2 regions of the Listeria farberi genome follow, and region 2 is predicted to be linked to the other one. Evidence: predicted binding sites of a transcription regulator. Region 2 holds the regulator's gene; the other holds the start of a gene.
What was found. Region 2 encodes NrdR, which represses ribonucleotide reductase genes. Its sites were predicted from a motif close to AACACNATATATNGTGTT; they were not measured.
Positions count from the first base shown of each region.

Region 1: the regulator NrdR is predicted to act here: its motif matches at 2,857-2,874, upstream of nrdD (anaerobic ribonucleoside-triphosphate reductase).

Region 1 is NZ_JAARZL010000001.1:50,310-65,851, reverse strand. It holds gene HCB38_RS00315 (acyltransferase family protein) at 1-14, opposite strand, end outside; gene nrdG (anaerobic ribonucleoside-triphosphate reductase activating protein) at 150-701, opposite strand; gene nrdD (anaerobic ribonucleoside-triphosphate reductase) at 694-2,844, opposite strand; gene HCB38_RS00300 (oligosaccharide ABC transporter ATP-binding protein MsmX) at 3,135-4,235, shown strand; gene HCB38_RS00295 (Gfo/Idh/MocA family protein) at 4,275-5,246, opposite strand; gene HCB38_RS00290 (HAD family hydrolase) at 5,363-6,184, shown strand; gene HCB38_RS00285 (ComEC/Rec2 family competence protein) at 6,201-7,043, shown strand; gene HCB38_RS00280 (cyclic nucleotide-binding domain-containing protein) at 7,292-7,954, shown strand; gene HCB38_RS00275 (GNAT family N-acetyltransferase) at 7,994-8,494, opposite strand; gene yidA (sugar-phosphatase) at 8,631-9,443, shown strand; gene HCB38_RS00265 (glycoside hydrolase family 1 protein) at 9,564-11,000, shown strand; gene HCB38_RS00260 (SMI1/KNR4 family protein) at 11,001-11,633, shown strand; gene HCB38_RS00255 (ABC transporter permease subunit) at 11,647-13,533, opposite strand; gene HCB38_RS00250 (histidine phosphatase family protein) at 13,617-14,252, opposite strand; gene HCB38_RS00245 (ring-cleaving dioxygenase) at 14,323-15,282, opposite strand; gene HCB38_RS00240 (MarR family winged helix-turn-helix transcriptional regulator) at 15,289-15,542, opposite strand, start outside.
Region 2 is NZ_JAARZL010000001.1:1,331,703-1,347,244, reverse strand. It holds gene polA (DNA polymerase I) at 1-969, shown strand, start outside; gene mutM (DNA-formamidopyrimidine glycosylase) at 993-1,814, shown strand; gene coaE (dephospho-CoA kinase) at 1,831-2,433, shown strand; gene nrdR (transcriptional regulator NrdR) at 2,511-2,975, shown strand; gene HCB38_RS06690 (replication initiation and membrane attachment family protein) at 2,981-4,357, shown strand; gene dnaI (primosomal protein DnaI) at 4,367-5,290, shown strand; T-box leader at 5,341-5,572, shown strand; gene thrS (threonine--tRNA ligase) at 5,643-7,565, shown strand; gene yihA (ribosome biogenesis GTP-binding protein YihA/YsxC) at 7,671-8,255, shown strand; gene hemA (glutamyl-tRNA reductase) at 8,383-9,690, shown strand; gene hemC (hydroxymethylbilane synthase) at 9,694-10,623, shown strand; gene HCB38_RS06660 (uroporphyrinogen-III synthase) at 10,620-11,342, shown strand; gene hemB (porphobilinogen synthase) at 11,339-12,313, shown strand; gene hemL (glutamate-1-semialdehyde 2,1-aminomutase) at 12,326-13,615, shown strand; T-box leader at 13,663-13,889, shown strand; gene HCB38_RS06645 (valine--tRNA ligase) at 13,937-15,542, shown strand, end outside.

The sequences.
Region 1 (15,542 bases), 1.3 Mb from region 2:
TCTCTTTCTTTCAATAGATCACCTCGATGAATTTATAATAAAACTATGTATGAAATTAGTATTCTTGTCAACTTAAAATTAACATTACCTCTGCTTACTTATCTAAAGTCTAAAAAGAAGTTCTTTATTATCCAAAGAACTTCTTTTTTTCACAATTCATATAACACCACTTCATCAGCAGCAAGCGATTTTTGTACATCGATAATTCGTTGGTTGCTGGAACCGCGGAATGCTAAGTTTGGATCGAATAGCTTTTGTTCAAAGCGGCCATCTACAAGAACATCTATTAAGGATAGAAGTTCGAGTTTGTCGGTTGTTTCTTGCATCATTTCATCCCAAGTGTAACCTGTCCATGACCAAATGTCTTTCGTTTTCCCATATGTCGCGCGAATTCGTTTCACGACAGATAGGCACGTGGCAGTATTCAAAAATGGTTCCCCGCCAAGTAATGTCAGACCTTGGACGCTCTCATGCCCGATGTCTTTTAGAATATCGTCTTCTAATTCTTTGGTGTACGGTTTGCCGTATTTAAATGATTGCGCAGCCTTGTTGTAGCAGCCTTCGCAGTGGAAAGGACATCCAGATACATATAGACTGCACCGGACGCCCTCCCCGTCGACAAAGTTAAATGCTTTATAGTCGGCGATATACCCTCTGGATAATTCATTCGACTTCCATTCGCACGGTTTCGGATTATTCACCTAAGTTCTCCATATGTTTCACACGATTGCTAATTTCTACGTGACGTCCATGAACCATTGGACGTTTCATTGGATTACCTAGATAGCCACAAGTACGTTTTACAACATCTGCTTTTTCAGGGTCGGTGTTGCCACAGCTTGGGCATTTAAAGCCTTCTTCTGTAGGAACAAATTCACCTTCGAAATCACATTCGTAACATTTATCGATTGGCGTATTTGTACCAAGGTAAGCCACACGATCATAGGAGTAATCCCATACTGCCTCAAGTGCTTTTGTGTTGTGAACCATTTTTGGATATTCACAATAATGAATGAATCCGCCAGAGCAAAATTCTGGATAATCTTTTTCAAAATCAATTTTTTCAAAAGGTGTGATTTTTTTACGAACATCGTAATGGAAAGAATTTTGGTAGTAGTCTTTATCAGTAATGTCTTTAATTACACCATACTTTTCTTTGTCTAAACGGTTGAAACGGTCAGTTAAGCTTTCACTTGGAGTCGAATATACGCTGAACCAGTAGCCATATTTGTCCTTCCAATTGTCAGCATAGGCTTTTAGTTCTTTCACGATGTCGAGCGTGAAGTTTTTTGCTTCTTTGTCGCCTTCCCATTCGCCGCCGTAAAATACAGTCGCAGCTTCGTAAAGACCAATATAGCCGATAGAAATAGTAGAGCGTTCTTTATTGAAAAGTTGATCTACATTTTCGCCGTCTTGTAGTCGTTTGCCGAAAGCTCCATATTTATAAAGAATCGGTGCGTTTTCTGGTCGAGCTTGACGGACACGGTTTAAACGGAAAAGCAGTGCATCTTTGACTGTTTTCATACGTTCGTGGAAAATTTCCCAGAAACGTTCTTTATCCCCACCACTTTGGATAGCGATACGCGGAATATTAAGTGTTACAACACCCAGGTTGTTTCTTCCCGCGTTAACATGTTCTCCGTTTTCGTTCTTCCAAGCTGGTAAAAATGAACGGCAACCCATTGGTACTTTGAAATCTCCTGTTAAACGAACGAGTGAATCGTAGTTAAGTACATCTGGATACATCCGTTTTGAAGAACATTCCAGTGCCAATTGTTTGATGTCATAGTTCGGATCTTCTGCATTTAAATTAGTTCCACGACGAATCGAAAATACTAATTTCGGAAAAATGGCAGTATGTTTATCTTTACCAACCCCGCCAATCCGAACTTTTAAGATTGCTTTTTGAATTTCACGAGCAAACCAATCTTCACCAAGACCGAAGCCTAGTGTGACGAATGGTGTTTGGCCGTTACTTGTATATAATGTATTGATTTCATATTCTAAGCTTTGCATGGCATCGTAAATATCTTTACGTGTTTTTTCCGCTGCATAATCTTCTTGCTTTTCTGGAACGACCCATTCAGCCGCATCTTTTTTGTGTTTTTCAAAGTTCAAACGCGCGTAAACGGATAAAACTTCATCAATTCGGTCAACAGAACAGCCACCATACTGTGAACTTGCTACGTTTGCGATTATTTGAGCAATTTGTGCTGTAGCTGTTTGGATAGATTTCGGGCTTTCTACGTTGGCATTACCAATCGTAAATCCTTTTGAAAGCATTCCTTCAATATCAATTAGACAACAGTTAGTCATCGCATGGTATGGGCTGTAGTCTAAATCGTGAAAGTGGATTTCCCCTTTTAAATGAGCGTTGGATACGTGTTTTGGTAGCATGTATTTTAATGCGTAACTTTTTGCTACGGCTCCTGCTGTCAAATCGCGTTGTGTATTGAAAACAGTCGCATCTTTATTTGCATTTTCGTTCACTACTGTTTTGTCTTTTTGTAGTAATTTTTCGACGCTTTTGTGCATATCTGTGATGTTTTCGCGCTCGTGATCCCGGTCGTGACGATACTCTATGTAAGCCCTTGCTACATCAGGATACGTCGATTTCATTAAAGTATTTTCGACGCATTGCTGGATTTCATCGATGGTCATATCTGTCTTGTTAGGTAATTCACTTACAACCTCAAGCAAAATCTCTTCTAAAAAAGTTTCATTCTCTAAATTAATTGCTTTCATAGATGCTTCAATGGCATTACGAATTTTAATTAAATCAAAGTTTGCTTTCCGGCCATCCCTTTTTATTACCATTTGTTCATTAAGTTGTTCCACGTACATGATAATCCCTCACTAACTATATATTGTGTCTGCTTTAATAATATACCACAAGATAAAGTTTTTTTGTAATGATATCTGAGGATTTTTTGGAATTGGGACTAAAGAATTAAATGCTTTGAAAAATCCTTCACATAAAAGGTCTTTTGTCCCTTTACTTCTTTTTATTTTTTTGCTACTTATGCACTTTGCCCAATAGATGATTTTTTTCTTTGTGCAAAGTGCCATAGTTTTTGTAAAGCGTTTTCATATACAATGAATACAAGTTAAAAAATAGAAAGAGGCGAAGTAAGTTGGCACAATTATCATTAGAACATATTTATAAAATATACGATAACAAAGTAACTGCAGTTTCCGACTTTAATTTAGAAATCGATGACAAAGAATTCATTGTTTTTGTAGGACCATCTGGTTGTGGTAAATCTACAACTTTACGTATGATTGCGGGATTAGAAGAAATTTCAAAAGGCGAACTATCTATTGATGGTAAAGTAATGAATAATGTTGCGCCAAAAGACCGTGATATCGCAATGGTATTCCAAAACTACGCATTATACCCACATATGACTGTATATGATAACATGGCATTTGGTTTAAAACTTCGTAAAATGCCAAAAGACGAAATTAAAAAACGTGTTGAGCACGCAGCAAATATTCTTGGCTTAACAGAATACTTAAAACGTAAACCAAGTGCACTTTCCGGTGGTCAACGTCAACGTGTTGCTCTAGGACGTGCAATCGTTCGTGACGCTAAAGTCTTCTTAATGGATGAACCACTTTCTAACTTGGATGCGAAATTACGTGTACAAATGCGTGCAGAAATCACAAAACTTCACCAACAATTAGATACTACTATGATTTACGTTACCCATGACCAAACAGAAGCAATGACAATGGCTACTCGTATCGTTATCATGAAAGACGGTGTTATCCAACAAGTTGGTTCACCAAAACAAGTTTACGATCACCCAGTGAATATGTTCGTAGCCGGCTTTATTGGAAGCCCAGCAATGAACTTCTTCAAAGGTCGTTTAGAAGGTTCTAACTTTATCGGTGATGATTTCACTATTGAAGTTCCAGAGGGTAAACTTAAACTTCTTAAAGACAGAGGATTTGATGGTAAAGACATCGTTTTCGGTATTCGTCCAGAAGATATTCATGATGAACCAATCGTTATTGAAGCAAACCCAGGCTACACTTTCAAAGCGACTACTATTGTTGCCGAGCTTACTGGTGCTGAATTTATGCTTCATAGCCGTGTTGGCACACATGAATTCGTAGCTCGTGTTGATGCTCGCTCTGAACACCAACCAAATGAAGTCTTAACTTTAGCATTTGAAATGGCTAAATCTCACTTCTTTGACCCAGAAACAGAAGATAACTTAACTGACTAATGTACTTAAACACCCCCGCCACACGTGGCGGGGGTGTTCTTATTTTTCAAAAGGAAATTTAATTCCCCACTGCGACCTAACATCACTCATAATTGCGATAACATCGTTTGTTAATTGATAGGTTGTATTTTCTCCAGCTGCAATACTTTCTTCCATTGCTGTAATTTCATATTCTAATGCTTTATCTGTTTCACCCGCTTCGATTTCTTCTACTTTTCCTGTCGCGGTGTAAGTAACAGTTGCTCGGTCTGCCCGCGGGTACTCATCTACAGTGATAAATCCTTCTTCACAGGCTATAACACCCCGTTTTGGTACTTTAGCTCGGAAAGAAAGCGATACTACTGCCAACTCTTCTTCTTTATTTTTCAGTAAAATACCTGATTGTTCGTCTACACCCGTCTCGAATTTCTTCATCGTCGTTAGTACCTCATCTGGCGTTCCACTTAAAAAGTAACGTGCGAAACTTAATGCATATGTACCAATATCAAGTAATGCCCCGCCAGCTAAATCCATATTATAGAAACGGTTTTTCGGATTCTTTTCCTTAGCACTTCCAAAAGCTACTTGGATAATTTTAAGTTTACCAATTGCGCCTGAATCGACTATTTCTCGTAATTTCTTATAAAGCGGCATATGGAAAATCGTCATGGCTTCTTTAACAATCAGCCCTTTTTCCTTAGCTAATGCATTGATATCATCCAGTTCTGCACTGCTTACAGTAATCGCTTTTTCTGCTAAAACATGTTTCCCATTATGTAAACTTTTCATAATAAACTCGTAGTGGTTAGAATGAGGTGTAGCAATATACACTACATCAATTATTGGATCAGCAAGCATCACGTCAAAATCATCGTATACATTTTTAATCCCGTATTGATCTGCAAAAACTTGGCCCTTCTCTAAACTTCTTGCTCCTACAGCATAGATTTCGCGATTTAACCCCTGCATCCCTTCTGCAAATTGGTGTGCAATCGAACCTGGTCCAAGAATTGCCCAGTTAAGCTTTTTCATCATGGAATTCCCCCAAATATTTATTTTCGAACTTGTCAAAAACTATTGTATCATATATAACTTTTCCGATTCGCACATGGTATACTTATGTTATTAACTAAAAAGGATGATTTTATTTGACTAATAAATATTTAATTTGTTCGGATATTGATGGTACGTTACTGCGCCAAGATCAGACTGTTTCTGCAAAAACACGTGATTTAATCCAAACTTTAGAAAATGACGGCCATATTTTTTCAATTTCTACTGGACGGATGTATCGTTCTGCTCGGGAAGTAGGTTTTCAAGTTAGCAATTCTGGTCATGTTATCGCTTCCAATGGTTCTTATGCAGCCATTCGTGATGAAGAGCTTCTTAAAACTACTTTAGAAGAAAAAGCTATCCGTGAGACGTATGATATCATGCGCGACTTTGACTTACCATTATTTTTCTTCTCAACGAATACATTATTCTACACAAAAGAACCACCTGCATTTTTCCGAGAGCTTGCTGATAAAAGCCGACTTGATACGGGGCATAATAGTTTTTCACTCGTTTCTATTAATGATTCGCATGTTTTTGATGACAATATAAATCAATTTTTGAATGCTATCGTTGTCTCAGAGAATAATATATCTCGACTAGCCGATGTGCGTCAAGCGCTAAATAAAGCAAACGGAATTCGCGTACTTTCCTCTCACCATAATAATTTAGAAATTCTCCCTGCTAATTCTGACAAAAAAACCGCAGTTGAGGCGCTTGGAAATTATTACGGTATTCCTAGAGAAAGAATTATCACATTTGGTGATGGTGAAAATGATATTGGCATGCTACAATATGCAGGAACTGGTGTTGCGATGGCTAACGCAACTGATAATGTCAAAGCAGCAGCCAATCAACTTACTGACACGAATGAAGCAGACGGAGTTTACAAATTTCTAAAAGAATTCATTTCATAGGAAAAGAGGAAAAGGGATGAAAAAAGGGATTTTAAAGTTGTTTCTAGTTTTAGCTTTAGTCGCTGGAATTTCGCTACCAAGCTCCATTCAAGCTGAAGCTGCGACACCAACAATAAAAGTACATTTCATTGATGTGGGGCAAGGGGATGCTATTTACATCAAAGCTCCAAGTGGCGAAGACATTTTAATTGATGCCGGCAGCAAAGGAAAAGGGAAAATTGTAGTTAACTATTTGAAGAAATTAAAAGTAAAAGATATTGAAGTCATGGTTGCTTCTCACGCAGATGCAGATAATATTGGCGGCCTCCCCGAAGTGATGAATAGCATCAAAGTCAAGAGTCTCTATGCACCAAACTCCACAAATACAACAGCTGCTTACAAAGATTTTGTCAATACAGCGAAAAAGAAAAAACTACCAATTAAAACGGCAAAAGCTGGTGTGAAATTACCAATTAAAGGAGTAAACGCCCAGTTTGTAGGTCCTGTAAAAACATACGGGAAAACAGATCGTAATAATTGGAGCGCTGTCCTTCACCTAGCTTATAAAAAAAACACCTTTCTTTTCACTGGAGATGCTCAAACAAAAGCAGAAACAGATATGATTAAAGCGAAAAAAACGTTACGAGCGGATGTGTTAAAAGTAAGTACTCAAGGTTCAAAAACAGCAACTAGTAAAGCTTTTGTTAATATAGTAAAACCAAAATACGCCATTATAAGTGTTGGAAAAAACGGTTATGGGCATCCTACTTCGCAAACAGTGAACACACTAACTAAAGCAAAAGCAAAAATATACCGGACAGACCGCAACAAAACCATCGTCATTACCGGAAATGGTACTACTTATACAATAGGAAAATAAACATTAAAGAGCTAAAAATACACGAATACTGTAATTTTTAGCTCTTTTAACAATCAGTTATTTTATTTGTCTTTCCAAGCTAATTCCCACATAAATGTGGCGGAAATGTTACGGTTAATTTTCTTATAAACGGGTAATGGCATAAGACAAGCTATTTGAAGAGTCTGTTTTTATCATCTTTATTCATTTTTACGATGATAAAATATATTGTATGCATATAATTGAACTTGAAGGAGACGAAAGAAAAGATGGCCTATCCATTTAATCATAAAGAATTTGTTACAATGATGGAACAGTACAATTTAAAATCTCATATCATTACTGTTCCCGAGCATACGGTGCTAAATGATCTAGTACTTGAAAATCCAGACTGTGTTTATTTATTAAGGTCTGGCATATTAGCAGGATATATTGACTTTGATAATGATAAAATTTATTCTATATTTAGCTCTAATTTTTTTATGGGATATTACACCATTTTCGAGAATAGACCTCTTGTTTTAACATATCAAACATTAACAGAATGCGAAATTATCATCTACAAGAAAAACGATATTGAATATTCTCTTTCCTTATTTCCTGAAAACTTTGGCTTCCAGTATACAATTATGCGAACCATTGCTAAACATGGGTACTACAAATCACTTCTACAATATCGTGATAAAAAAGACCAATTAGCTTTTGTTTTTGAAACAATTATTAAAATTCTTGATATTCAACTAGTGGATGGTATAGCGATACTTCCTAAAGCAATCAGCACAACAGTTATAAAAAATTATTGTACACTTTCAAAAGCATTCTTCTATTCTCAATTAAAAGAATTAAAAGAAGCTGGGATTATTTCCAAAGTAAATCTACAATGGCATATTGATATGGAAGCCCTTCTAGAAAGAAATAATTCTATAAAATAAGTAAAAGGATGTAGCGTGTTAGCTACATCCTTTTACTTATTAAATATCAATAGTATAAATATGGACTTGGTGTTCTTTTCCACCAAATGTCGCTTGTTTTGTTTCCTGTTTTGAATAACCAAGATACTCGAAAAATCCGCGTCCTTTTTCATTTTCAGCTAGTATTCCGAGCGCTAAAGAATCCGCGCCACCATCATTTGCCCATTCTTTAATAGTTTGGTGCAGTACTTTCCCCAGACCATTACCCCGAGCATCTGGTGTTAATAAAAATAAACCAATAAACCAACGACCTTTTCTCGGATAATCAGAAACAATATCTACTAAGCCGATTGGTTTTTCATTTTCATCTAATACTGCTAGAACAAATTTATCGAATCTTGTTTTCCCGTTTGGAATTTCTGTGATAATTTTTAATGCATCGCTTTTTGATGCGGGTTTATTTTGTTCAATTAAATAATAATCTTCGGATGCCGTGCAAACTGCTTCTGCAAGTGCCACATCTTTTTCACTTAAAAATTTCACATGATAATTACGTTTCATTATTTCACTCTTTTCTTTTATCAAGTTTCCATGTCAATCATGCCATAAATTCCTTGTCGTTTCAATAGATAGCCAGAAATCCATTCTAATTTATGCTATACTAGAATGAGTTTATGATGGAAAAGGAGCTAGTATATTGTATAAATTAATTGCGATTGATATTGATGGAACACTACTGACAGATGATCATAAGGTTACGGATGAAGTAAAAGAAGCCATTCGCCAAGCAAAGTTAAAAGGCGTAAAAGTGGTTCTTTGTACTGGACGCCCGCTCGTTGGTGTAGAAAATTATTTAACAGACCTTGAATTACGTGAAGAAGGCGATTATGTTATTAGTTTTAACGGCGCGTTTGTTCAAGATACGTATACTAAAGAAGTTATTTCTCACTTAACGCTTGGCATAGACGATTTAAAAGAAATTTATCAAGTGAGTTTGGATAGCAATTTGCATATGCATTTCTTTGATGACAAAGCGCTATATACGCCGAACCGAGAAATCGGAAAATATACGATTGTCGAAGCATATCTTACTGGTAGCCAACTGATTTATAAAGAAATCGAAAACGTGCCAGAAGATTTTATTATGTCGAAAGCAATGTTTATTGAAGAAGCACCCGAACTGGAAGCTGGTATTGCGAAAATACCTGAATCCTTCCGTGAAAAATACCATTTAGTTCGCAGCACCCCTTTCTACTTAGAAATTCTAAATCGTGACGCTAGTAAAGGCAACGCGGTCAAAGAACTTTCCGAAAAACTTGGTATTAAGCAAAGCGAAGTCATTTGTATTGGCGACCAAGAAAATGATGTAACGATGCTTGAATTCGCTGGCCTTGGTATTGCAATGGGCAATGCTCCGGAAAGAATTAAACAACTTGCTGACTATACGACCGCCTCTAACAATGATAGCGGTGTTGCAAAAGCAATCCAAAAATTCGTCCTCGATAAATAAAATAAAAACGCAGATTCATATCCGAATCTGCGTTTTTTAACTATCTTTTTAAAAGAATATACTTTAAAATATATTAGTAGAGTTTTTTAATAAAAATCGCTTTAATGGAGGTTATATAAAATGGAACATCAAAAACGTTCACCATTTCCGAAAGATTTCTTATGGGGTTCTGCATCTGCAGCTTATCAAATCGAAGGAGCATGGGACGCAGATGGCAAAGGTAAATCAGTTTGGGACGAGTATGTTCGTATTCCTGGAACTACTTTCAAAGGTACAAATGGCGATGTAGCAGTTGATCATTATCACCGTTATAAAGAAGACGTAAAATTAATGGCCGAAGCTGGTCTAAAAGCTTACCGTTTCTCCATTGCTTGGACTCGTATTTTTCCAAATGGCAAAGGCGAAGTGAATGAAGCTGGGTTGAAATTTTATGATAACTTAATTGATGAATTACTTAAATATGACATTGAACCACTTGTAACGCTTTATCACTGGGATATTCCGCAAGCATTATTTGATGAATATGGTGGCTGGGAATCTCGCCAAGTTATTGAAGATTTCACAAATTATTCCACTACACTTTTCAAACGTTACGGCGACCGCGTAAAATATTGGGTTTCCTTAAACGAGCAAAATATCTTTGTTGGTATGGGTTATGGTCAAGCACTTCACCCACCAAAAGTTAGCGATCCTAAAAGAATGTACGCAGTAAACCACATTGCGAACTTAGCTAATGCGAGTGTTATCAAAGCTTTCCACGAAATCGTTCCTGATGGAAAAATCGGACCAAGTTTTGCTTACACACCACATTATCCAATCGACACAGATCCTAAAAATGTTCAAGCTGCTGATGATGCCGAAGAATTAAACAGCTATTTCTGGATGGATATGTACGCTTTTGGGCGCTATCCGAAAGCGGTTTGGAAATATTTAGAAGAAAACGATATTGCGCCAGTTATTGAAGATGGCGATATGGAACTTCTTGCTTCTGCAAAACCTGATTTCATGGGCGTTAACTACTATCAATCCGCCACTGTAGCTTACAACCCGCTTGATGGTGTTGGCCAAAATAACGAAATGAACTTCACTGGTAAAAAAGGGAGCACGAAAGAAACTGGTGTCCCTGGCGTTTACAAAAAAGTTGTTAATCCTTTCGTAAAAACAACCAACTGGGACTGGACAATCGATCCAAAAGGCTTACAAATTGCGCTTCGTCGTATTAACAGCCGCTACGCTTTACCAATTTTAATTACTGAAAATGGTTTAGGTGAATTTGATAAATTAGTGGACGGAGAAGTAAACGACGACTACCGGATTGATTATCTGAGTGCGCACGCAACTGCTATTCGCGATGCAATCAGTGATGGTGTTGATATGCTAGGATATTGTACTTGGAGCTTCACAGACCTTCTAAGCTGGTTAAATGGCTATCAAAAACGTTACGGTTTTGTTTATGTTGACCGTGATGTAGAAGATGATGCGCCAATGACACGTATTCCGAAGAAAAGTTATTACTGGTATAAACAAGTGATTGAAACGAATGGAGCAGATTTATAAATGATGACTGACCTTCAAGATCGGCTAGCCAGAATCCAAGCAAAAATCACTGCTTTAAAAGAAAAAGATCCCGATTTGAATTTATTTGGTTCAGAAAGCCACGCCTATAAACTCAACGAACCTTTATCTAATCAAACGCTTACCACGTTTGAAAATGAGCATCAAATTACATTACCTCAAGATTATCGTGCTTTTCTAGAGCAAATTGGTAACGGCGGAATGGGTCCTTATTATGGTTTAGAAACACTCACGGACGGGCTTTGTTCATCACTTGATTACAAGGATAAAAAGTACGGGGTGCAAACGTTAAGTGAGCCTTTTCCACATACAGATGACTGGATTGCGCCCGGTTATAAAGAAGGAATGTCCGATGAAGATTATGATGCTTGGCAAGAACAGTGCTTTCAAGATAAGGAAGTATTTGGACTTCTGCGTATCGCTAACTTTGGTTGTGGCGTTTCGATTAACCTTGTTGTAAACGGTCCTTCTTATGGAGAAATTTGGGTGGATGACAGAAATAATGACAATGGCGTCTATCCTGATTTTTACTTTGGAAATGAAGAACGTTTAGGATTTCTTGAATGGTATGAGTTATGGTTAGATAAATCTATAGAGGAATTTGAAAAAGCCTAGTTCGTTTTCAGAACTAGGCTTTTTTACTTTCTTCTTCTCGTTTCAAAAGCGAATTGGCCATCATTTGGAAACAAAGAATTAAAATCATAAATACAAGTAATGGCGGTAAAATTATCCAGAATTGGTGGTTGGCGAAAACGGATTTCGCATTAGCGATTAGGCCTGATAATTCAGGGATAACTGGATTCAGTATGCCGTCATCCGCTCCCATGATTGCCCCACCGATGAAAATTCCAAAGATAGCTAAATGGACAAACATCTGCAACGTTTGAATGAGTTGCTCAATCCAAATTAGAATTAATTTCGACCAGATTTGTGGATTGATATGCTTGGTTAAAATCCAGCGGGCATTTCCGCCAAAAACGAGTGCACTCAGGACAAACTCTTTTTTCAACAATTGGGAAATTTCGTTGCTAATTCGGTTGGCTGTAATTGGTAAAACGATGACAACCATGATTAAAATTTGGAAGGTTATGCGTGTAAATAGGCTGGTTTCGAAAACGCCAGAATAGCTGATGAATTCGTTGACCATGATAATAAAGACGAGTAATGACAGTGGTAGATAATGCATCCCATCCGCTATCGCTTGGACGAAATTGCGTGTTCGCAGTTTGCTAAAAAAGGCGAGCGGTACTGCCAAAATATAGCCAATCACGACACGTAGCGTTGCGATGATGACCGCTATAAGGAGTGTATACTTGATGCCGACGAGTAATTGGTCGAGAATGGAATTGCCGGCTTGGTCGGTGCCTAGCCATACTTGTGCGTTTGGTTTGAAGGGCGCCATATCGGTTACTCGTCCGGTCGCATCACTGATAAATTTAAGCGAATTGATTTTGTCTCCCATAAGCCCGTAAATAAGGCTTGCGATTAGTAAGATACTAAGTGTTGCCAGCGGAATGCTGAAAGATGGGCGTTTTAGGAGCTGCCCGGTCGCTACTAAAAAGTTGCGCCATTTGCTTTTAAGGTTTACTTTTTCCACAAAGGTCTTCTGGAAACTATTCCAGTGCAGCGGAATTCGGGTCACATTTGCGCTCTCGGTATTTTTCCCGCGGCTAATCCATAGATCTATTAGTGCGTAAAAGAAGTAAAATGGAGTGAACACGAGTGCTAATACTAGGAAAATATTTAATGGGCTGAATCCTGCTAGTAAATAGTAGAGCACACCTTCGATCCCGAATAAAAATTCTACAACGAGGTAGGCACTTAAAATAAACCAAACGATGGTTTTTGATTGGTAAAACAAACTTTGCATCATATTTGGTGTGGCATGGCGCAGTAAAATCGCTCTATCTGTTAAGCCTTTCCCGCGAGCTAACTCGATGTAATCAGCCTGCCATTCATTTTCCATGAGGAGCATCATCATTTTATAAAAGAGCACGGTTGGTATGATGGACAAGCAGACGATTGGCGCTGCATAAATCTGTTCTCCGTTTAAGCTGTAAAAGTTCAAGGTGAACACGCCGGTTTGTTGATATATGTAGACGACGGCCATTTGAATAAGGAATATAAAGGAAAAATCTGGAAACGCTTGAAGTATCGATAGGAATCCGCTTAAGCCTCGGCGCAACCATTTTGGTCCGCGAAATGTTGCTATAACTATTAGATATGCAAGGAGTGCGGAAATTACCAAGCTCGCTACGATAATTTTCATGGAGTATAAATACGGTCCGGTGATAAAATCCGCCAACGACACATGAAAAACTTCTGCGCTTCCTTGGTAACTAATTTCCCATTTAGTCGGGTGAAAAATCGCTGTAAAAATCGACTTAAGAGCCTCCCAGTACGTGCTTGATGACCACGAAGTCACTTTGCTAAATATCGCGGGAACACAGCTGATTAAAATAATTCCTAAAATTCCTAAAAAATAATGTAGAAAAATTTTGACAATTCTTTTCATATGTATTGTTTTCTCCCTTTTTCTAGCTTTCTCTTATGTATAAATCTAGGACACACCTCCAATGAGGTATGCCCAAGATTCACTTATTTTAAGTCTAAATGACCAACTTCATTTAATTTTTTTAGAGAAAATTCGCCGTTTTGGTATTCTACGATGCTAATACTTGTATTCAAAATTCTTGGTGCTTCTTTGCGGTGATTTTCAATGGTTCCGCCTTGTAGCAAGTATAATAATAACGTAAGTGACATGCCGTGAGAAACGACCAAGATGTTGCCGCTTGGATTTTCTGCAATGATTTTTTCGACACCTTGCAGTAAACGTTCCGCAAGTTCGTAGTAAGTCTCGCCGCCGTTCACTTCTGCTTTATAGGTTTCTGGACTATGAAGAATTTTCGCGCGTTCTTCAGGGTGTTGTTCGTCAATTTCAGTTACTCTAATGCCTTCCCACGTTCCAAAGCTCATTTCTTTAAGTTCTTCAAGAGGTTGAATTTCGATTTCGCGGTCACCTAGAATGTAGGCTGCTGTATCTTGCGTTCGTTTACTTGTGCTTGTATAAACGGCATCAATTCGTGTATCTTTCAACACTTCACCGACTGCTTTTGCCCCGTCAATACCTTCTGCAACTAGCGGAGAATCTCCCCAACCTTGCATTTGTCCAGTCATATTCCACTCTGTTTTACCATGTCTTACAAAATAAATCGTTCGTAAACCCTCTGCCAAAATTCTGCCTCCTAATTACACATTCTTCTAAAATTGTATCATGAATGGGCATATTTTCAAGGTTTTCTTATTATTTATCCGTATCAAGTGGTTTTAAATGCGCCAAAATATCTTCGCGGCTCTCTTCTAAATGTGGCGGTAAGTCTACATAAGTTCCGTGCTCTTTCGTGAAATCTGTTTGGAAACCTGGCTCATCGGTTGCAAGTTCGATTAAAATCCCATTGCTTTCGCGGAAATAAAGAGAGTGGAAATAAAAACGATCCACATAGCCTGAATTTTTATAGCCAAGGTCTTGTATCATTTCTGTCCAACCAATCAAGTCGCCATCTGTCGGTACACGAAACGCCACGTGATGAATCCCGCCAGCGCCTAGATTTCCTTGTTCTAAATCAGGTCGCGACTCTACGTGCACTTCGCCGCCAAGCCCAACGTCGCCAGTTTTGAATACCGTGACTAATTTATCATCATCTTCATAAGCACCAATCCGCTCGAAGCCTAATATTTTTGTCAAAAGGCGGTCTGTTTTTTCTTTTTTGAAAACAGAGAAGCGCACTGGTCCGAGTCCACGAATAGCATATTCGGCTGGAACTGGGCTGTCTTCCCACGAAGAAACCTCTGTTACTTGTGTGCTTGTTTCATCAGAAATCAAATTGACCGGTAAGCCATCGGTGTCTTTTAAACGAATAATTTTGCGTCCGAATTGGTCAATTGGTTTGCTGTGAAAAATGCGATGCTCATCGAGTCTTTTATCCCAGTAGTGCAAAGCTTCATCGCTTGGAACACGTAAGCTGAGACTAGAAATTGCATTGCGTGATGGATGATTTTTGGCCATATTGGGAACTTCAAAGAAAGTTAGCGCTGTCCCTGGAGAACCAATTTCATCCCCGTAATATAAGTGGTACGTATATGGATCGTCTTGATTGACCGATTTTTTTACTAGTCGTAGTCCCATTATTTTTGTATAAAAGTCAAAGTTAGCTCGTGCATTCGCTGTAAAAATAGATACGTGATGAATCCCCGTTAACTTCATTGATAATCACTCTCCTAATTTTTTTAATAACTTGAGCAGTTCTTTTTGTTCGTCTCTTGTTAATTTATCAAATTGAGCTTGCTGAAAAGCTTCTTGTTTTGGCACGTTTTCGCGGTAACACGATTGGCCTTTTTCTGTGAGGGTAATATGTTTTTCGCGCCCTGTCTTTGTTCGCGTAATGTAGCCTAATTGCTCTAATTTTGCGAGGAGTTGGGTGACATTTCCCTTCGTTACAACTAATTTTTCGGCAAGCTGTTGCT
Region 2 (15,542 bases):
TCGACAGCCGCGGATGTACTGGAAAGCTTATCAGGTAAACATGCAATTATTGATGAAATTTTATTATATCGTCAACTTGGTAAAATTCAGTCCACCTACATCGAAGGACTACTTAAGGTGACAGACAAAGACACACATAAAGTCCATACACGTTTCAACCAAACTTTAACGCAAACAGGACGTTTAAGTTCAGTTGATCCGAACTTACAAAATATCCCAATTCGTTTAGAAGAAGGTCGTAAAATCAGACAAGTTTTCGTACCAAGTAAACCTGGTTGGAAAATGTTTTCGGCCGATTATTCTCAAGTTGAGTTGCGAGTTTTAGCACATATTTCTGAAGATGAGAATTTAATTTATGCATTTAAACACGACTATGATATTCATACAAAAACAGCAATGGATGTGTTTCATGTCGAGCAAGATGAAGTAGATTCGTTAATGCGTCGTCAAGCCAAAGCAGTAAACTTTGGAATTGTATACGGTATTAGTGATTATGGGCTTTCTCAAAACCTTGGTATTACGAGAAAAGAAGCAAAAGACTTTATTGATCGTTATTTTGTGAGTTACCCAGCTGTGAAAGAATATATGCAAGATATCGTTCGTTTTGCAAAAGAAAAAGGCTATGTAGAGACCATTTTACATCGTCGTCGTTATATTCCAGAAATCGTTAGCCGTAATTTCAATGTGCGGGGATTTGCTGAAAGAACAGCAATGAATACACCTATTCAAGGTAGCGCCGCGGATATTATTAAAAAAGCAATGATACTCATGAATGAACGCTTAAAATCTGAGAATTTAGAAGCAAAATTGTTACTTCAAGTGCACGATGAGCTTATCTTTGAAGCGCCTGAAGTCGAAATTGCAAAATTAGAAGAGATTGTACCTGATGTAATGGAAAATGCGGTAGAACTTTCTGTGCCACTTAAAGTTGATAGCGCATTTGGCGACACTTGGTATGACGCGAAATAAATAGAGAAACGGGGAGTTTATATATGCCAGAAATGCCGGAAGTAGAAAATGTCCGCGCAACATTACAAGAATTAGTCCCAGGTAAAAAAATAGATCAAGTGATTGTCCGTGTTCCCAAAATGATTGTAGCAACCCCACCCGATGAGTTTGTGCATATGCTTGTCGGGCAAGAAATAGAAGCAGTGCGCCGTCGCGGTAAATTCTTATTATTCGATTTAACAAACTGTACGATTTTATCTCATTTACGAATGGAAGGTAAATTTCGTTTAATGAACGAAAACGAGGAAGTCAGCAAGCATACTCATATTATTTTTCATTTTGAAGATCACACAGAATTGCGTTTTTTAGATGTACGGAAATTTGGCACGATGGAAGTCACCAATAAATACGGCGAAGGAGAGACACGCTCAATAAAAAAACTCGGTCCAGAACCACTAACTCCATCATTTACATTAACGGATTTTGCGACTGGCGTGAAAAAAACAAGCCGCGCTATCAAAACGGCTTTACTCGATCAAAAGTTAGTAGCTGGAGTCGGAAATATTTATGCGGATGAAATTTGTTTTGAAGCAAAGGTGCGACCGGAGAGAGCTGCCAACTTACTTTCTGACAAAGAAATCAAGCGTATTTTTGAAGCGACAAAAAGCATTATGAAAGAAGCTGTCGCTCTTGGGGGATCAACTGTCAGAACTTATGTGAATTCACAAGGAAAACTTGGACAATATCAAGATAAATTAAAAGTATATGGTAAAACGGGTGAGCCGTGTGTTATTTGTGGAACACCGATTGAAAAAATCAAATTAAATGGACGAGGGACCCATTTTTGCCCGAATTGCCAAAAATAGAAAGCGAGCTGAAATCATGGGGAAAACAATTGGATTAACGGGAAGTGTAGCTACAGGAAAATCTACGGTGAGTAACCTGATTCAGCAAGCTGGAATACCGTTAGTTGATGCAGACATTGCTGCTAGAAAAGTAGTTGAACCAGGCACAGAAGGACTGAAAGAAATCATTGCCTATTTTGGGAAAGAAATTTTACTTGCAGACGGCACTTTGAACAGAGCCAAAATAGGAGAAATTATTTTTAAAGATAAAGAAAAGCGTGAAAAGTTAAATGAAATTACGCATCCTCGTGTGAAAGACTACATGTTAGAAGCGCGAGAACATTTTTTTAAAGCAGGCGAGGAGATTGTCTTTTTCGATATTCCGTTATTATTTGAAAGTCATTTAGAATCGTTGGTAGATCAAATTATCGTTGTTTGGACCACGCCGGAAACAGAGTTGAAACGTCTGATGGAGCGAAATAATTTAACAAAAGAAGAAGCTTTAGCAAGGATTGATAGCCAAATGGGAATTGATGAAAAGGCCAAAAAAGCCGATTTTGTCATTGATAATAATGAATCGCTTGAAAAGACACAAAAACAAGTTCATACAATTATCGAACGTTTTGTAAAGAACAAATAGCCACCCTTACTTTCACATGGTATAATGAGGCATACAAATAAACAGATAGAGAAAGTTAGAGATAGGAGTGATTTTTTGTGAGATGTCCTACTTGTCAATATAATGGTACACGTGTTGTAGACTCAAGACCGGCAGATGATGGCAATTCCATTCGGAGACGGCGTGAATGTGAAAAATGTGGATTTCGTTTTACTACTTTTGAGAAGGTAGAAGAGAGTCCTTTAATAGTTGTGAAAAAAGACGGGGCAAGAGAAGAATTTGCTCGTGAAAAAGTGAGACGCGGCTTAATAAGAGCCTGCGAAAAACGACCAGTAAGTGCGGAACAGATTGAAGAAATTGTGAATGAAGTAGAGCGTGAACTAAGAAACATTGGTGACAGCGAAATTGCTTCTGATTTAATTGGTGAGAAAGTAATGAATAAATTAGCGAATCTCGATGAAGTAGCATATGTGCGCTTTGCTTCGGTTTATCGCCAATTTAAAGATATTAGCGTTTTTGTAGAAGAACTAAAAGATTTAATGGAAAAAAATAAAGATAGGTGAGTAAATTGACGGAATTTTGGATGGAGCTTCAAGCGGTAGACAGCTATCAAGTGAAAGCAAGTGGAATCTTGACCGGTGCCGACAGAAAAATTATTACGATGTTATATCAACCGCTAATGGGGGCGGAATGTTTAGCTTTGTACCAAACACTGTTTACAGAAGTCGAAGAAAACAGACTGTGGTCAGAAGCGCATTCGCACGTCCAACTTTTAAATATGCTTGATATTAGTATGAAAGCTTTATTCGAGGCACGGCTAAAATTAGAAGGCTTGGGTCTTTTAAAGAGTTATGTGAAGACCGAAAACGATCAACGCTTTTATATTTACGAAATTCTGCCACCGTTATCACCAGAAAAGTTTTTTTCAGATGGTCTATTAAATATTTACTTATATAGCAAAATTGGCAATGCACAGTTTCAACGTTTGCGTCGTTTTTTTGCGGACGAGGCATTTGACACAGATACATACAGCGAAATCACTCGTTCATTTCAAGATGTTTTTGAACCATTTAAAGGCGGTAGTAGTGCTGTTACGACGGAAACTAGCCAAAAGCTAGCAGACAAGGTCGCGCCAAAAGAAATTGAATTTGATGATGCGAGTTTTGACTTTAATTTATTTTTATCCTTGCTTTCACCCGGGATGATTTCTAGAGAAAAAATAACCAAAGAAGTGCGCCAAACCATTTTAAAATTAAATGGGATTTATCAAGTTTCTGAAAAAGACATGCCGAGTTATTTGTACCGAGCACTTGATGCAAATGGAGAGGTTGACATCGTTTATTTACGTAAAATCGTTCGCGAGGGCTATACTATTGAAAATGGTGCTCCACCAAAATTAAAAATGAAGCAGGAAACTATTGTAAATAAAGAACCAGAAGAAACGTTAAATGATGAAGAAGCGCTACAAGTATATTTAGAGAGCATTACCCCCTTTCAACTATTGGTAGATATTTCAGATGGTGCGGTTCCTGCTGAAACCGATTTGCGCGTCGTGGAAGAAGTTATGAATCAGCAAAATTTACCGGTGCCTGTAATGAATGTGCTAATCGAGTATGTTTTACTGCGGCTTGACCGGAAGCTTTCCAAGAATTACATGATGACAATTGCGGCTCACTGGAAACGAAAAAATGTAAAAACAGCAAAAGAAGCAATGGATCTCGCGTGGCAAGAGCACGAGAAATATAAACGACTTCAAGAAGAACCAGCCACACCAAAAACGAATAATTACAACCGAAATTATCAAAAAATAACTCGGAAAGAAATTTTGCCGGATTGGTTTGATAAGGAACAAGTTGCTCCAGCGGAAAATAAAATGACAGACAAAGAAAAACAAACACTCGAAGATCAAGTTCGCGAAATTAAAGAACGACTAAATAAAAGGTAGGTGAAGAAGATGGATAACATCGAAAGAACATTAGGACAGCTTTTTGAAGGACGCGACTTTGAAAAAGAATACCAAAGTTTAAAACAACAAGTTCTCCATTATCAACCAATTCAAGATTTTTTCAAAGAGCACAAAGAAGAGGTTACCGAGCAATTAGTTAATCAAAACTTGTCCAATTTATATGAATTCATGACACAACACAAAAAATTCACTGAACAGGAAGAAACTTTAATGCCCGGCTATGCGCCAAAACTGGTCCTTAATGGGGAATTCATCACTGTCACCTACTATCCGACGAAAGAGAAAATAGAAGAAGATAAACGCCGTGCAGTTGAGCGGAGAATTCGTTCTCTTTATATGCCAAAACAAGTAGTGGATGCGAATTTAGCGGACTTTTATACGGATGAAGAATCACGTCAATTAGCACTTGTTGAAGCTTATCAATTTTTAAATAATTATCCTCCGAAAAGTGGGAAGCGTGTGAAGGGATTATTTATTCATGGTAGCTTTGGGACTGGAAAATCATATTTGTTAGGCGCTCTTGCGAAAGAACTTGCTTTAAAAGGTATTTCAACGACACTTGTTTATTTACCCGAGTTCATGCGCGAAGTGAAACAGTCTATTTCGGATAATACTGTTGGCGAAAAAATCCAATTTGCGAAAGAAACCGAAGTATTAATGCTTGATGATATTGGAGCAGAATCAATGACAGCGTGGACACGTGATGAAGTGTTGGGTGCGATTTTACAATTTCGGATGCAAGAAGAATTACCTACGTTTTTCTCGTCTAATTACAATATGGATCAACTTGAGAATCATTTAATGTTTGCTCAAAACGGTACCGAAGAAAAACTAAAAGCTCGCCGAATCATGGAACGGGTGCGCTATTTATCGAAAGAGGTTAACTTAGAAGGTAAAAATCGCCGCTTCTAAAAAGTACTTGCAAATATATCTTATCGGGCTTATAATGTGAAGTAATATAAAACAAAGTGATGAAAAGGACAACCAATTTAACGGAAAATTATAGAGAGGAAGGGCTAGCTGGGAACCTTCTATTGGAACTTAAATTTGGACCACCTTGGAACTTCTATTAGGAACGTTTTTTTACTAGTAATAATAGACGGATCGCTCCGTTACAGGCGACAAGAGTGAAGTAGTTAGTTTTAGCTATTTCTGAATCTTGGGTGGAACCACGAGCATAAACTCGTCCCTTGAAAGTAGGAGGGATGGGTTTTTTATTTTGCCCTCCTAACCATAATTTAAAAAAAGAAAAGGAGAGATTAGTATGAAAATCACATTTCCAGACGGTGCTGTAAAAGAATTTGAGCCAGGCGTGTCAACAGCTGACATCGCGGCTTCCATCAGCCCAGGTCTAAAAAAGAAAGCACTCGCAGGTAAATTAAACGGGGAATTACTTGATTTAGTAACGCCAATCCATGAAGATGGCGCAATTGAAATCGTTACTCCAGACCATGAAGATGCACTTGGTATTTTGCGCCACAGTACAGCTCATCTAATGGCTCAAGCGCTAAAACGACTTTATCCAGATGTGAAATTTGGAGTTGGTCCAGCGATTGAATCTGGTTTCTACTATGATATTGATACAGAAGCTGTTATTAGTGATGAATCTTTAGTTGAAATCGAAAAAGAAATGCAAAAAATCGTGCGTGAAAATGTTCCAATTGAGCGCGAAGTTGTTTCTCGCGAAGAAGCAATTAAACGTTTTAAAGCAATTGGTGATCAATATAAATTAGAACTTATTGAGGCAATCCCAGAAGATGAAACAGTGACAATTTATACACAAGGTGAATTTTTCGACCTTTGTCGCGGTGTTCATGTTCCTTCTACTGGTAAAATTCAAGTATTTAAACTATTAAGTGTAGCTGGTGCTTACTGGCGAGGAGACAGCAACAACAAGATGCTGCAACGTATTTACGGTACAGCTTTCTTCGATAAAAATGGCTTAAAAGAATTTATCCAAATGCAAAAAGAAGCAAAAGAGCGAGATCATCGTAAATTAGGGAAAGAATTAGATTTATTTACAAATAGTATCGAAGTTGGACAAGGATTACCGCTTTGGTTACCAAAAGGTGCGACTATTCGCCGTGTTATCGAGCGTTATATCGTGGATAAAGAAGAACGTCTAGGTTACAATCACGTTTATACTCCAATTATGGCAAACGTGGAACTTTACAAAACAAGTGGGCACTGGGATCACTACCATGAAGATATGTTTCCAACTATGAAAATGGATAATGAAGAACTTGTTTTACGTCCAATGAACTGTCCACACCACATGATGATTTATAAAAATGATATCCACAGTTATCGTGAACTGCCAATCCGTATAGCAGAGCTTGGTATGATGCACCGTTATGAAATGAGCGGGGCACTTTCAGGATTACAACGTGTTCGTGGCATGACTCTAAACGATGCACATGTTTTTGTTCGCCCAGATCAAATTAAAGACGAATTCAAGCGCGTTGTGGAACTGATTTTAGAAGTGTATAAAGACTTTGATATTACAGATTATTCCTTCCGTTTAAGCTACCGTGATCCGAAAAATACAGAAAAATATTTTGACGATGATGCAATGTGGGAAAAAGCCCAAGCCATGCTTAAATCCGCCATGGACGAAATGGAGATGGATTACTTTGAAGCAGAAGGAGAAGCTGCATTTTACGGTCCAAAACTAGATGTTCAAGTAAAAACTGCCATTGGCAAAGAAGAAACACTTTCCACTGTACAACTTGACTTCTTACTTCCAGAACGCTTTGATTTAACTTACATCGGCGAAGATGGTGAAAAACATCGCCCAGTAGTTATTCACCGCGGAGTTGTATCTACAATGGAACGCTTTGTTGCTTACCTAATTGAAGAATATAAAGGCGCTTTCCCAACTTGGTTAGCTCCAGTACAAATGGAACTTATCCCAGTTAATGCCGACGCTCATTTGGATTATGCAAAAGGAGTCCAAGATAAATTACAACGTGCTGGACTTCGAGCGGAAGTAGATGACCGTAACGAAAAACTAGGATATAAAATTCGCGAAGCACAAACTAAAAAAATCCCGTACGCATTAGTGCTCGGGGATCAAGAAGTAGAAGCTGGTTCTGTAAACGTTCGTCGCTACGGCTCTAAGGATTCTGAAACAATGGACTTAGACGCCTTCATTGCACAAGTAGTAGCAGAAGTAAGTAAATACTAATCTGAAAAATACTGTCTCAAATGGGGCAGTATTTTTTCATGGTGCTTTTTTCCTCTTTTTCCGTTATACTAGTAAAAGATAATGAATAGAACAGGATGGACAATTATGGATGTAAATAATGTAGAACTAGTAATAAGCGCTGTTCGACCAGAACAATACCCTGAAACAGATTTTCCAGAATATGCACTTGCAGGTCGATCTAACGTCGGAAAGTCATCGTTTATTAATACGATGATTCGCCGTAAAAGTATGGCAAGAATTTCACAAAAACCAGGAAAAACACAAACGCTAAATTTTTATAAAATTGAAGAAGCACTTTTCTTTGTTGATGTACCAGGCTACGGTTTTGCTAAAGTGTCGAAAACCGAACGAGAAAAATGGGGTGTTATGATAGAAACGTATATCACTTCTCGCGAGCAACTTCGTGGTGTTATTCAAATTGTTGATTTACGCCATAAACCTACAGAAGATGACCGAATGATGTATGAATTTCTAAAGTATTATGATATTCCGGTTATCGTCGTAGCAACAAAAGCCGACAAAATCCCACGTAGCAAATGGCAAAAAAATGCTAAAATTGTGCGCGAAACACTAGATTTTGATTCGGACGACAAATTTGTCTTATTTTCTTCTGAAACAAAGATGGGAAAAGACGAAGCATGGCAGTTTATCAAAGAAGGAATGGAATAATAGAAGGAGTTGGAATGAAAAATCCAGCTCTTTTTTCCGTCTAAATACATAAACGGACTATTTGGTGTCCACATCGAAAAGTGGTAGAATGTATTAGAGTTCAATTTAATTTTAGGAGGATTATCGAATGTTTATTCTCACCATGGGGCTGAATCATCATACAGCACCAATCGACATCCGCGAAAAATTAGTTTTTAAAGAAACGGAAGAAGAAATGGCCTTAGTAACATTACTGCAGGAAAAAAGCATCCTCGAAAATGTTATTATATCGACATGCAATCGAACGGAAATTGTGGCAGTTGTCGATCAATTACATACAGGCAGATATTACTTAAAACGCTTTATGGCCAATTGGTTTCAAATGGATATGGATAAAATCGAGCCTTATTTGTTTTTTCATGAAGAAGTATTGGCTGTTAATCACTTATATAAAGTAACTGCGGGGCTCGATTCACTTGTACTCGGCGAAACGCAAATTCTCGGACAAGTAAAACATGCATTCGAAATCGCCAAGCAAACGGGCACAACAGGAACACTTTTAAACAGACTTTTCCGGGAAGTAGTTACTTTTGCAAAAAAAGTACATCATCATACGAAAATTAACGAAAATGCCGTTTCGGTTAGTTATGCAGCTGTAGAAGTTGCAAAAAAACTATATGGCTCATTAGATAACAAAAAAATCGTCCTAATTGGAGCAGGGGAAATGAGTGAACTTGCTTTACAAAACCTTGCTGGAAGTGGCATTGCAGATATTACCATCATCAATCGTACAAAATCTAATGCAGAAATATTAGCGAATCAATTTCAAGCAAAAGTTGGTGCATATGAAAATATGTCGGACCATTTGTTAGGAGCAGATATTGTACTCGTCTCAACAAGTGCCGAAGAGCCGATTATTAAACAACTAGCTATGCAAGAATTGATGGAACAAAAAGCGAGCTCTATGCTTGTAATTGACATCGGCTTACCAAGAAACGTTGAACATGATTGTTCATATATTCCCAATTTCCATTTGTATGATATTGACGATTTAGCTGGAGTGGTAAGTGCTAACTCTTTAGAACGTCAAAGAATCGTTCAAGGGCTTGAAGATTCGATTGATACAGAAGTTCGAGGCTTTTTTGAATGGGAAAAACAACTTGGTGTCGTTCCTGTCATTCGAGCTTTGCGTGAAAAAGCGCTAGATATGCAAGAAGTTACTATGACTAGCTTAGAAAATAAACTTCCAGGGTTAACAGAACGGGAATATATTCAAATCGGAAAACATATGAAAAGCATCATTAACCAAATGCTAAAACGACCTATCTCAGAATTAAAAGAAATGTCTGTGGAAGAAGATGCAGATACAAGTATTGAACATTTTAAACGTATATTTGGTTTAACAGAAACAGATGTCAATGTAATAGAAAAAGAACAAGCCGAAACGAGGAGTTAACGGATGAAACGGAAAATAATTGTTGGTTCGCGACGTAGTAAATTAGCTTTAACACAGTCTAACTGGGTAATTAACAAACTCAAAAAAAACTATCCTGAAATCGATTTTGAAATAAAAGAAATTGTTACAAAAGGCGACCGTATTTTAGATGTTACTTTGAGTAAAGTAGGTGGAAAAGGTCTATTTGTTTCTGAAGTTGAGCAAGCTTTGAGCGATGAAGTAATAGATTTCGCGGTACATAGTATGAAAGATGTGCCTTCAAGGTTGAAAGACGGACTAGTCATTGGAGCAATTCCAAAACGTGAATCCCCATTAGATTGTTTTGTTTTTAATGAGGTAAGCACACTAGGTGAATTACCAAAAGGCGCAGTAATAGGCACAAGTAGTCTACGTCGCGCGGCACAACTCTTAAAACATCGTCCTGATTTTGTCATTAAGCCAATTCGCGGCAATATTGATACTCGGCTTCAAAAATTACATGCTGAAAACTTTGATGCAATCATTTTAGCAAAAGCTGGACTTGCACGAATGGGCTGGCTTGAAAATACGAGTTTAAAACTAGAAGATATATCTCCTGAATTATGTTTACCTGCTGTAGGGCAAGGGGCTCTTGCTATCGAATGTAGAGAAACTGATCTTCAAATTTGCGATATGTTAGCTTCTATTCACCATGAAGAAACGGGAATCTGTGTAGAAGCAGAGCGCGTTTTCTTGAAAAAACTAAATGGCGGCTGCGAAATCCCAATTGCTGGATTTGCGACAAAAACGGACGATTCAGTTCACTTTAAAGGTTTGGTTGGTAACGCAGACGGTTCAATTATTCTTGAATCTGAACGAACTGGTGTGAGCCCAGCTGAAATTGGCAATCAAGTAGCTGAAGAATTGCTAAGTGAAGGTGCAGACACCATTATCAAAGAACTGAGAAACATATGATTAAAAAAATTGTTTTAACAAGAGAAGCGAGCAAAAAAAAACTATGGCAAAATTATTTTTCGCAAAATGGTTTCGACGTTGAATCAATTCCACTAATTGAAACGCATCCTAAAAAAATCAATCTGAGCCTAGAGCAACAAACGGCAAATTGGCTTTTTTTAACGAGTGCAAATGCAGTAGAATATTTTTTCAATGAACAATTTAGTAAATTGAATTACAAAATAGCAGTTATTGGCGAGAAAACAAAAGAAAAGTTAGCAGAATATGGATATAAGCCTAATTTTGTTCCGTCCGTTTACCAATCAGAAGTATTTTTGTCCGAGTGGTTAGGTGAAAATACTAGCCAAACAAGTATTTTACTTCCACAAAGCAACTTAAGTAGAACGATAATAGAAGATACACTGATACAAAATGGACACCTAGTTTTTCCGATTGAACTATATGAAACAAGCTTCCCAGAAAATTCTCAAACAATATTAATCGAACAATTGAAACTAGATGAAAAACGAATAATTATTTTCGCTAGCCCTTCTGCTTGGAAAAACTTTTATACGATCGCGAAACAATTTTCTATTAAAAATGAAAACTGGCGCATCGCATCAATCGGTAATATAACTACCGAGGCAATTTTAGCAGATGGTTGGGAAGTTACATACCAACCAAAAACCTTCACCATGAAGCACTTAGCTGATTTGATAATACAGGAGGAATTTAAATGAACAATCAATTTGATAGACATCGTCGTTTAAGAAAAACAAAAACAATGCGTGATTTAGTGAGGGAAACAGTTTTACATACAAATGATTTAATCTATCCGATTTTTGTCAAAGATGGTACAGAACCAAAAACAGAAGTAGTTTCCATGCCAGGCGTTTTTCAATTTCCTTTACATGAATTAGAAGCGGAAATGAACACTGTTGCGAGCCTTGGAATTAAAGCTGTTATTTTATTTGGTATACCTGCTGAAAAAGATGCTGTTGGTACACAAGCTTATCATGACCATGGCATTATCCAAAAAGCAACAAGGCTAATAAAAAATAAATTTCCTGAAATAATAGTGGTAGCAGATACATGTTTATGCGAATTTACAGATCATGGACATTGTGGTGTAATTGAAAATGGTCAAATTCTAAACGATGAATCACTAGAATTACTGAAACAAACAGCTGTCAGTCAAGCCTCTGCGGGTGCGGACATCATTGCACCTTCAAACATGATGGATGGGTTTGTTCAAGTAATCAGAGAAGGTCTTGATGACGCTGGATTCTACGATATACCAATTATGTCTTACGCAGTAAAATACGCTTCTGCATTTTATGGGCCTTTCCGCGATGCTGCTGGGAGTGCACCGCAATTTGGAGATAGAAAATCCTATCAAATGGATCCAGCGAATCGCGAAGAAGCTCTACGGGAGGCGCAATCGGATGAGCAAGAAGGAGCAGACTTTCTAATAGTCAAGCCATCTCTTTCGTACCTTGATATAATGCGAGATGTAAAGAATCAAACAAATTTACCTATTGTAGCCTATAACGTTAGTGGTGAATATGCAATGGTAAAAGCAGCAGCTCAAAATGGTTGGATTGATGAAGAGCGAATTGTTTTAGAAATGCTGACAAGTATGAAACGAGCTGGAGCGACATTAATTATTACTTACTTTGCAAAAGATGTAGCAACATACTTAAACAAATAGGAGGCGGGAATTTTGCAAAACTATATAAAATCTGAAAAAGCATTTAAAGAAGCAAAAAAAGTTTTACCTGGTGGCGTAAACAGTCCAGTACGCGCCTTTAATTCAGTCGATGCTTCACCAGTTTTTATGGACCATGGGGATGGCGCCTATATCACTGACGTCGATGGAAACAAATATATTGATTACGTTTTATCATGGGGGCCACTTATTTTAGGACATGCGAATCCTTCTGTTGTTAATGCGATTACAGATGCAGCTATGAAAGGAACTAGCTTTGGTACACCAACTGAAATTGAGACAGAACTAGCAAAACTTGTAATTGAGCGTGTTCCATCAATAGAAATAGTGCGTATGGTTTCGTCGGGAACAGAAGCAACAATGAGCGCTATTCGTTTGGCTCGTGGATATACCAAAAGAGAAAAAATCTTGAAATTTGAAGGCAGCTACCATGGTCATGGAGATTCTTTATTAATCAAAGCCGGCTCTGGCGTAGCGACGTTGGGGTTACCTGACTCACCTGGAGTTACAAAAGGTCTTGCTGCTGATACAATTACTGTTCCATACAATGATGTAGAAGGCGCCAAACTAGCTTTTGAAAAATTTGGTGAAGAAATAGCAGCTGTTATCGTAGAGCCAGTCGCTGGAAACATGGGTGTTGTCCCTCCAATTGATGGTTTCTTAGAGGGTTTACGAGAACTGACAACCCAGTACGGCGCGCTACTGATTTTTGATGAGGTTATGACAGGATTCCGCGTGGACTATTATTCTGCCCAAGGGTACTATGTTGTAACCCCTGATATTACTTGCTTAGGAAAAGTAATTGGCGGTGGACTACCTGTTGGTGCTTATGGTGGTAAAAAAGAAATCATGGAACAAATTGCGCCTGCTGGTTCTATTTATCAAGCTGGGACTTTATCCGGTAATCCGTTAGCAATGAATGCTGGATTTGAGACGGTTCGACAATTAACACCACAACATTATGATGTGTTCCGTTCCCTTATTAAGCGAATGGAAGAAGGCTTGACCGAAATTTCGGTTAGACATGAAGTACCACTATCCATAAACAAAGCAGGCTCAATGTTCGGCTTTTTCTTCACTGATCAAAAAGTCACTAACTTTGATACGGCTAAAACAAGTGATTTAGAATTTTTCAGAAACTACTACCGCGAAATGTTAGCGCAAGGTATTTTTCTACCACCATCTCAGTTTGAAGGCGTTTTTATTTCTACAATGCATACTGAAAAAGAAATTGATGCGACTTTAGAAGCTTTTGACGTTACCTGTAAAATGCTTCGCGGCTAATTGACGAATCTACAAACATTTGTTAAAATTATTTTTAGTATATAGAACTAAATGCAATGAAGAGGAAAAGTAGGTCATTTATTTTTCTAAGAGAGAAAGCGGTTGGTGCAAGCTTTTAAAAATAATGTCTGAAGGTAGCCTTGGAGCAGTTTTCCTGAAATAATAGTAGGGAATAACCGGTAGATCTCGTCTATCGTTAACACAATGAAGTGCCTACATTTCTTGTTGTAGGTAAAAAGGTGGTACCGCGAATAATACTCTTTTCGTCCTTTTATTAGGATGAGAAGAGTTTTTTATTTTGCTTAAAAAGGAGGAATCGTTATGACAGAACAAAACGAAATAAATATGCCTACCAAATACGAGCCTAGTAATGTAGAGGCCGGGAAATATAAATGGTGGTTAGAAAAAGAGTTTTTTAAAGCAGAAGGTAATACTGATAAAAAGCCTTATAGCATTGTAATCCCACCACCAAATGTGACTGGAAAACTTCATCTGGGGCATGCTTGGGATACAACATTACAAGATATAATTACTCGTATGAAAAGAATGCAAGGCTTTGATACACTTTATTTACCAGGAATGGACCATGCTGGTATAGCTACACAAGCAAAAGTAGAAGCTAAATTAAAAGAAGAAAATATTTCTCGTTATGATTTAGGGCGAGAAAAATTTGTTGATAAAACATGGGAATGGAAAGAAGAATATGCTGATTTTATCCGAGAACAGTGGGAAAAATTAGGTCTAGGTTTAGATTATTCCAGAGAACGTTTTACTTTAGATGCCGGCTTATCTGATGCAGTAAAAAAAGTATTTGTTACGCTATACAATAAAGGGCTTATTTACCGTGGACAGTATATTATAAACTGGGATCCAGAAGCAAAAACAGCTTTATCAGATATTGAAGTTATTCATAAAGATATAGAAGGAAGTTTTTATCATCTAAAATATCCACTTACGGATGGATCAGGATACTTAGAAGTTGCAACAACCAGACCAGAAACAATTCCTGGAGATACTGCAGTTGCTGTACATCCAAAAGATGAAAGATACCAACACTTAATCGGTAAAACAATTATGTTGCCTATTTTAAACAGAGAAATTCCTATTGTTGCAGATGAATACGTAGAAAGAGAATTTGGTTCAGGAGCTGTGAAAATCACACCTGCGCATGATCCAAACGACTTTGAAGTGGGTAATCGTCATGATTTACCAAGGATAATTGTAATGCATGAAGATGGAACAATGAATGAAAATGCTGGTAAATATAATGGTTTAGATCGTTTTGTTGCAAGAAAAGCTATTATTCAAGACTTTAAAGATTTAGGCTTATTTATAAAACAAGAACCTCATCTTCATTCAGTAGGACATTCTGAAAGAACAGGTGCTGTAGTAGAACCTTACCTTTCATTGCAATGGTTCGTTAAAATGGAACCACTTGCAGCTGAAGCATTAGCACTTCAAAAAACAGAAGACAAAGTAAATTTTGTACCTGCTAGATTTGAAAAAACATATGAAACTTGGATGGATAATATCCACGATTGGTGTATTTCTCGCCAATTATGGTGGGGGCATAGAATCCCTGCTTGGTATCACAAAGAAACTGGTGAAATCTACGTTGGTGAGAAAGAGCCTGAAAACCTAGATCAATGGGAGCAAGATGAAGATGTTCTCGATACTTGGTTTAGTTCTGCTTTATGGCCATTTTCTACTATGGGCTGGCCTGACACTGAAAACCCTGATTACAAACATTTCTTCCCAACTAATACTTTAGTAACTGGTTACGACATCATCTTTTTTTGGGTATCAAGAATGATTTTCCAATCTGTTGAATTTACAGGAGAAAGACCTTTTAAAGATACTTTAATTCATGGTTTGGTACGTGATTCAGAAGGGCGCAAGATGTCTAAATCACTTGGCAATGGGGTAG